2 regions of the Piscibacillus sp. B03 genome follow, and region 1 is predicted to be linked to the other one. Evidence: riboswitches for the same ligand, from Rfam matches in the RefSeq annotation. Region 1 holds a riboswitch; the other holds the start of a gene.
What was found. A riboswitch is a leader RNA that binds a small molecule or an ion and turns the genes downstream of it on or off. The one in region 1 is predicted to bind cyclic di-GMP.
Positions count from the first base shown of each region.

Region 2: another riboswitch for cyclic di-GMP. It lies ahead of ACTWQB_RS10450 (response regulator transcription factor); the one in region 1 lies ahead of ACTWQB_RS12740 (response regulator).

Region 1 is NZ_JBQQCO010000019.1:42,196-45,615, forward strand. Features, by position in the region: gene ACTWQB_RS12730 (fumarylacetoacetate hydrolase family protein) at 1-560, shown strand, start outside; gene ACTWQB_RS12735 (hypothetical protein) at 663-944, opposite strand; gene ACTWQB_RS12740 (response regulator) at 1,038-1,400, opposite strand; cyclic di-GMP riboswitch class I at 1,499-1,590, opposite strand; gene ACTWQB_RS12745 (N-acetylmuramoyl-L-alanine amidase) at 1,812-2,876, shown strand; gene ACTWQB_RS12750 (gluconokinase) at 3,149-3,420, opposite strand, start outside.
Region 2 is NZ_JBQQCO010000014.1:5,754-9,173, forward strand. Features, by position in the region: gene ACTWQB_RS10440 (tetraprenyl-beta-curcumene synthase family protein) at 1-342, opposite strand, end outside; gene ACTWQB_RS10445 (lysophospholipase) at 360-1,151, opposite strand; cyclic di-GMP riboswitch class I at 1,297-1,380, shown strand; gene ACTWQB_RS10450 (response regulator transcription factor) at 1,424-1,807, shown strand; gene ACTWQB_RS10455 (gamma carbonic anhydrase) at 1,839-2,351, shown strand; gene ACTWQB_RS10460 (hypothetical protein) at 2,384-2,950, opposite strand; partial or broken gene ACTWQB_RS10465 (HAD hydrolase-like protein) at 3,014-3,420, shown strand, end outside.

The DNA.
Region 1 (3,420 bases):
ACCCTGTTGTTTTTACCAAATCACCAACGTGCGTGGTTGGTGATGGGAAACCAGTTAAGGCTCATCAAGCTGTTACTGAACAATTGGATTACGAGGGTGAACTTGCTGTTATAATTGGTAAAAAGGGGATTAATATTGCTGAAGAAGAGGCTTTAGACTATGTTTTCGGGTATACGATTATGAATGATGTTACAGCCCGTGATCTTCAGAAGAAACACACACAGTTTTTTAAAGGTAAATCATTAGACACATTCGCACCAATTGGGCCTCATATTGTGACTGCTGATGAAATCTCAGATGTTCAAGGTCTAAATATTCAAACGCGTGTTAACGATGAACTTAGACAAAACGGTAATACAAAAGACATGATTTTCTCAGTCGCAAAGCTGATTGAAGTGCTTTCGCAAGGTATGACACTTGAGCCTGGTGACATTATTGCCACAGGTACGCCAAGTGGTGTTGGAAAAGGATTTAATCCGCCAAAGTTTTTAAAGTCTAACGACACGGTTACAATTATGGTTGAAGGAATTGGAACGCTAAGAAACTTCATCGTGGAATAAAAGGTAAAATGAAGACAAGTTAATCCTATGAATCTAATAATGCCCTCTGTCAATTTGACAAAGGGCATTATTATTACTCATTAACATTATTGTGTAACTATACTAACCTATAACTTTTGTTTTTAATACAATTTGGTCAAGGTGTTTACGATAATCTGGAGATGATGTTTTATAAGCATAATAGTGGCGATGACATAACCCTAAACTCTTAATATCAAGATCGCAATTTTTAACTGCACATGTACGAATTTTTCTTCTAGGTTTATATGTTATATGAACATTACCATGCCTTCTTAATCTAGTGTAATGCATTTCACAAAGTTGTTTAGTTTGGACCTTAATAGGATTTGAACAACCTTCTACACAACATTTGTCTTTATTCATCATTCACCCTCCTAGTGTTTAGTGCTGATATCAACCGATTTGAGTTTCATTTGGCAAACCTAACGCATCATAAAACCTTACTTATAAATGAATCTAAGTTGAAGTAATAGTTTTTCTTAAAACTAGATCTAATTGTTCAAAGTATGGTTTAATAATGAATCCTTTGGCGCCTATCTGATTGGCTTCTTCAATATTATTATGTGTTGCCATAGAAGAACACATAATAATATTGGCATGGGAGTCATAATCTAAAATCTCCCTTAATGCCGTTAAGCCATCAACTTTAGGCATGGTGATATCTAAACACACAAGGGTTGGATGTCTTTGTTTGTACAAGTCAATTGCTTCTTGTCCATCAGAAGCTTCTACTATCACTTGATACCCACGTGCTTGAATAAATCGCTTTAACCACTTTCGCATAAACTTAGAGTCATCTGCAATCATAACAGTTACCATAATAATGAGGACTCCTCATTAAAGGTACCCTTAAAACATGACTCCAAATTCAATGTTGAAAATAACTCAACTTGAATGGAATTCATTTGATATCCTCCTTCGGCGACTAGGCTACCATGACGTTTAGTTATAACGTTTTAGGCCCTTAGTTTTGCGTCCTTACCTTTCGATAAGTTTGCCATTATCGGTTGGAATAAAATATAGAACTATTTTACCATATAACTATTCAGATAGCACCATCTGATCATCGAATAAAGTTTAATCTAGCATTGATGTGAAAACTTTTCACGAACTAGGCTACACTACGCCTACCTATTAAACTATTTAATCTATAAATTTTTGTTATAAGTGTTTAATAGTTTAAAAGATTGGACATAACTAGAATCAACTCATTAAAGGGAGGGTTTATAGATGAAGTTATATACGAAAGTTTTGCTGGTGCTCAGTCTAGTATTGATATTTTCTATGTCACTGACGGTTCAAGCGGACGAAGCTCCAATATATGAAGTTACAGCAGATTATTTGAATGTGAGAGAGGAGCCTTCATTAGAAGGACGTATTGTTGCTGTATTGGAGAAAGGTGATCAAGTAAGAGTTTTTGATGAAAATGATGGTTGGGTAAAAACGTATTACAATGAAGAGGAAGTATGGATTTCGACAGCGTATTTGAAGGAAGTAAAAGAAGATGTAGAGGTTAATGAAGATACTGAAAAGGTTAAGGTAAACGTTGAGAACGCACATATTCGATCAGGTTCAAGTGTGGAACATTCTGTTGTTGGCTATGCTCAGTTTGGAGATACTTTTTATTTACTAGATTCTGAGAATGATTGGCATAAGATTAAGTTAGAAGATGAAAAAGTAGATGCAGGATGGATTGCTAGTTTTTTAACGGAACGAGTTGACGAAGAGGAAGTAAGTGAGGAAGAGGTTGAACAATTAGTTGAGGGTGCTTTTGATAATATAGAAGTTGTACTAGACATTGGGCATGGTGGAAAAGATGGAGGTGCTGTTAGTGGCGGTATTCTTGAAAAAGACTTACTACTTGATACCGGACTAGCAGTGGCTGAAAAGTTAGAAGAAGCAGGGATCTCAGTCACATTGACAAGGGACGAGGACCAATACGTATCGTTAGATGATCGCGTGGAAATTAGTCGGAAACAAGACCCAGATGTGTTCATTAGCTTGCATTATGACTCTTACCATGATTCTTCAGTCAATGGTACAACTGTGTTCTATCATCAAGATAAGGAATTAGCTGAGTCATTTAAAAATGCTATGAGTGAGCATACTTCGCTAAAAAGTCGTGATTCAAAAAAGGCGCTTTACAAAGTGCTGACAAATAACCAAGCACCATCGGTATTAATGGAATTAGGTTTTGTCACAAATGCTAATGACTTATCAATCATTCAAACAGAAGAGTATTATGATCAAGTTGCTGAAGCAATCAAGCACGGATTGATGGATTATTTTGAGTAGATTAAGGGCATTACACGAAAACTTTGTTGCTCTAGAGCGACAGTAGGGATTGTTTCATGAACAATTGAAGGTATTATAGCGAAACTTATACTAACTTCAAGTGCACACGACCTAGTTTCATGTGCACTTGAAATCATTTTACGTACAATTGACAGGATTACACGTGCACATAATGTGATTTCAACGACATTTGCGTAAAATATGGAGCCATACAATATGGAAAAAGCTGAATATTAGGTGTTAGATCACACCCAACATTCAGCTTTTTTTATTTAATTTAACTTCCTAAACGTCTCTTTTAGTTGATCATACAATCCTTGATAAATATCAAATTGTTCTTGATAAATTTCGTGGTTCGTCATGTAAGGTTCGATTTCGGCTTTCATCGGAATCGAATTTTTTATATCTTCTAACTTATAGCCCTTCACGGCACCTAAAGCGAGCCAAGCAGCTCCCCAGGCTGAGCTCTGATGACTTTCAGGAACTTTTACAGGTTTTCCAAACGTATCGGCTAACATCTGTAACCATAGACTTGAACGGGCAA
Region 2 (3,420 bases), on a different contig from region 1:
AGATATCGCATTGAGCATGGAGTCGTGTAAGCGTCTAAAGTCATCAGGATCCATCGATGTGCTGCGATCACAAAGGTTATCTAAATAATCGCTAATTGTCTGGTAAGCTATGATGAAGTTTATCGCATCTTTCCAACGAGTTTTCGCAAGGGTGGCATAGATGGACCCACCCTCGCAGTGAAAGGTTTTGGTGCCAATACTGGCTTTAGCTTGAGTCCTTAATTCTTCATTCGGTATTCGGTCGGCATAGTTTTCCCAGTACTTTAGACTTTTTCTCACTTCAGGAAAAATATGTCGGTAACACGTATACAGTAATTTTGGCAACGTCCTCGGGACATTCACAGTCAATGTGAACCCTCCTAAACTGGTTCTTGTTTAATTCGATGGTCTAGAAAAGTAATAATATCTTCTAGTACTACGTCACGTTCAGGTTCATTAATGATTTCATGATAAAGGTCTTCGTAAATTTTGATCGATTTTTCGTTGACGTCAATTCCATTAAACCATTCTTTTACCGCTTCAACATCTACTAAATGATCCTCTCCACCTTGGAGTAAAATTGTTGGAACATCTGGGAATTGGTCCATTTTTTTAAATGCCATGGCTATCGCTTTTTCAAATTCATGATACCAGCGGACGGATACTTTTCTTAAAAACAATGGATCTGAGACATCGTGCGCATTGTACGCTTCATTACGAGTTGCGTAATACGACCGGACCCCTGTTTTAAAACGTACGGAAGGAGATGCGACATTTAAGAGTTTTGAAAAATAATATACAGGTCTTGCTAATCCATTTTTCATACCTAAAGCTGGTGAGGATAAAACAATTCCAGCTAAGTCTTCTTTGTGCTGTTGAGCCGTACGGACTGCGATTAACCCGCCCATGCTGTGTCCAAATAGGAACACGGGTAAGTCATATTTTTTCGCTTCATCGATCCAGGAAAGGACCGTAACAATATATTCTGTAAAGGACTTGATGTGTCCTCTTTTTCCTTTTGTCTTACCTTGGCCAGGCAAATCCCCAGCAATCACGTGGAATCCATGGTGATTTAATCGATCAAAAAACCACTCGTAACGTCCTGAATGCTCAAAAGCACCATGCACTACTACAACTATTGCCTTCGCTTGATCAGCGCGTCTAACGATCATCACAACTCCCCCGTTTCATTTAATAAATCTTATTATTAACATATTAGCATAATTCAACAAAGGAGAAACAACAGTATGCTGAAGGTAATTTTGTGAACGTGTAATCCTTGTCGAAATATGTTTATTCACACGATAATATGGTACTATATCTTAAAGGCAAATCTTATGAAAGTAAGAGACGCAAAGCCACGGGCCTAAGGGGGTTTCCTACGGTAGCCGGGTTGCAATCACTTTTTCTAGTGTTTGCGATTGATAGAGGAGTGATTTAAAACATGTATAACATTCTGGTAGTAGACGATTCAAAGTTTATTCGTCAAAGAATTACCAACACCTTAGATCAAACAAAACATTATAGGGTTATATCGGAGGCCTCAAACGGGATTGAAGCTTTATCCATATATCGTAAGTTGAAGCCAGATGCGGTCATTCTTGATTTAACCATGGATCAATTAGACGGGTTTAAAACGCTATCCTTAATGTTGAAGCTTTTTCCCTTTGCAAATGTCATCGTCTTTTCATCATTAACTAGCAAACTAACTAAAGATGAATGTTTTCAACTAGGTGCTAAAGACATAATTGCAAAGCCTAATTTCAAGTCAATTATTCGATCCTTAGACCAAATTTTCGAAGCAAAAATAGCTAATGACTTTCAATAATAGTAGAAAAATGAACTAAAGGAGGAACCACATGATACTCCCATACAAAGGAACTTATCCAAAAATTGATGAAACCGCTTATATCGCAGATGATGTTGTCATTTCAGGTGATGTGACCATTGGGAAGTATAGCAGTATTTGGTTTAAAACTGTCATCCGTGGAGATGTGTCGCCAACTTATATAGGGGACCGCGTCAACGTTCAGGACCAATCGATGTTACATCAGAGTCCAAATTTACCGCTTATTTTAGAAGACGGTGTATCAGTGGGGCACCAAGTGATGCTTCATTCGTGTACGATTAGAAAAAATGCCCTAATCGGAATGGGCTCGACAATTTTAGATGGAGCTGAGATTGGAGAAAACGCCTTTATCGGCGCAGGCAGTCTTGTTCCGCCTGGCAAAAAAATTCCTGCGAACACGCTGGCATTCGGGCGACCTGCCAAAGTCGTTCGCGAGCTGAATGAAGAAGACTACAAGGAATTAGAACGCGTAAGAACTGTCTATGTGGAAAGAGGACAAAACTATAAGAAGTTACAGGGTTAATGTTGACGCTCAGAGATTGTTCTGGGCGTTTTTTATTCCCCATGCTTACTTAAAACCTCACCATCTTTAGACAACCCTTTGATAGCTGTAACCTCACCAATGGTTAAATAGTAACGTTTCCATTCATTCGTGATGATGTCTATTTTTTCATATGTTTCATCCACTCTTGCTTTTACTTCTATAATTTCAGGATTAACTATTTGACCATATGCTACGTGAAAGTCGTGAAGTGGCCTTCCTTTACTGTCATACTCACGGAAAGGTTCTGAGTAAAGACTTAGCTGATCATGGTGATAATGACTCCACCCATGATGTCCAACGTTTTCCCAACCATCTTCATCATTTCCCTTGAAGTAAGCAAGTCCTAGTGCTTCATTTTCTTGAGCACCAGCTAAGTCATCTGGAATCGTTGAGTACATCACAATCGTCACACCATCATACTCAGTTGTATGTATCACACGATTCACTTTAAAAGGAATTGATTTGTCCATCGCTTCTTGAAGGTTTTCATATGTTCTAACCTCAAAGTCAGACCTCACAAACCAACTTATTAATATGATACCTAAACCAACCAGTACCAAGGTAATTCCATTTTTCATAACCTAACACCCTCTTCACAGGCTTATACATCTAATGATACATTATTAAGCATACTTACTAATTATGAAAGCAAAGGAGACTACATATGACCAAAGCTGTCATCTTTGATATGGATGGGACGCTTTTCCAAACAGATCAAATACTAGAATTATCACTGGACGATACATTTAGCTATTTAAGGTCGCAAAATAAATGGAGTTCTGAAACACCGATTGAGCAATACCGAGATATCATGGGAGTTCCTTTACCTAAGGTGTGGGAGATATTATTGCCTGAGCATTCTGTTGAAGAACGAAATCAAGTTGATGCCTATTTCTTGGAACGGTTAATAGAAAATATTTATGACGGGAAGGGCGCTCTCTACCCTCATGTTGAGGAACTTTTTCAGGATTTAAAAGAGAACAATTTTTCTATATTCATAGCTAGTAACGGTCTCATCAAGTACTTAGAAGCAATCGTGAGTTACTAT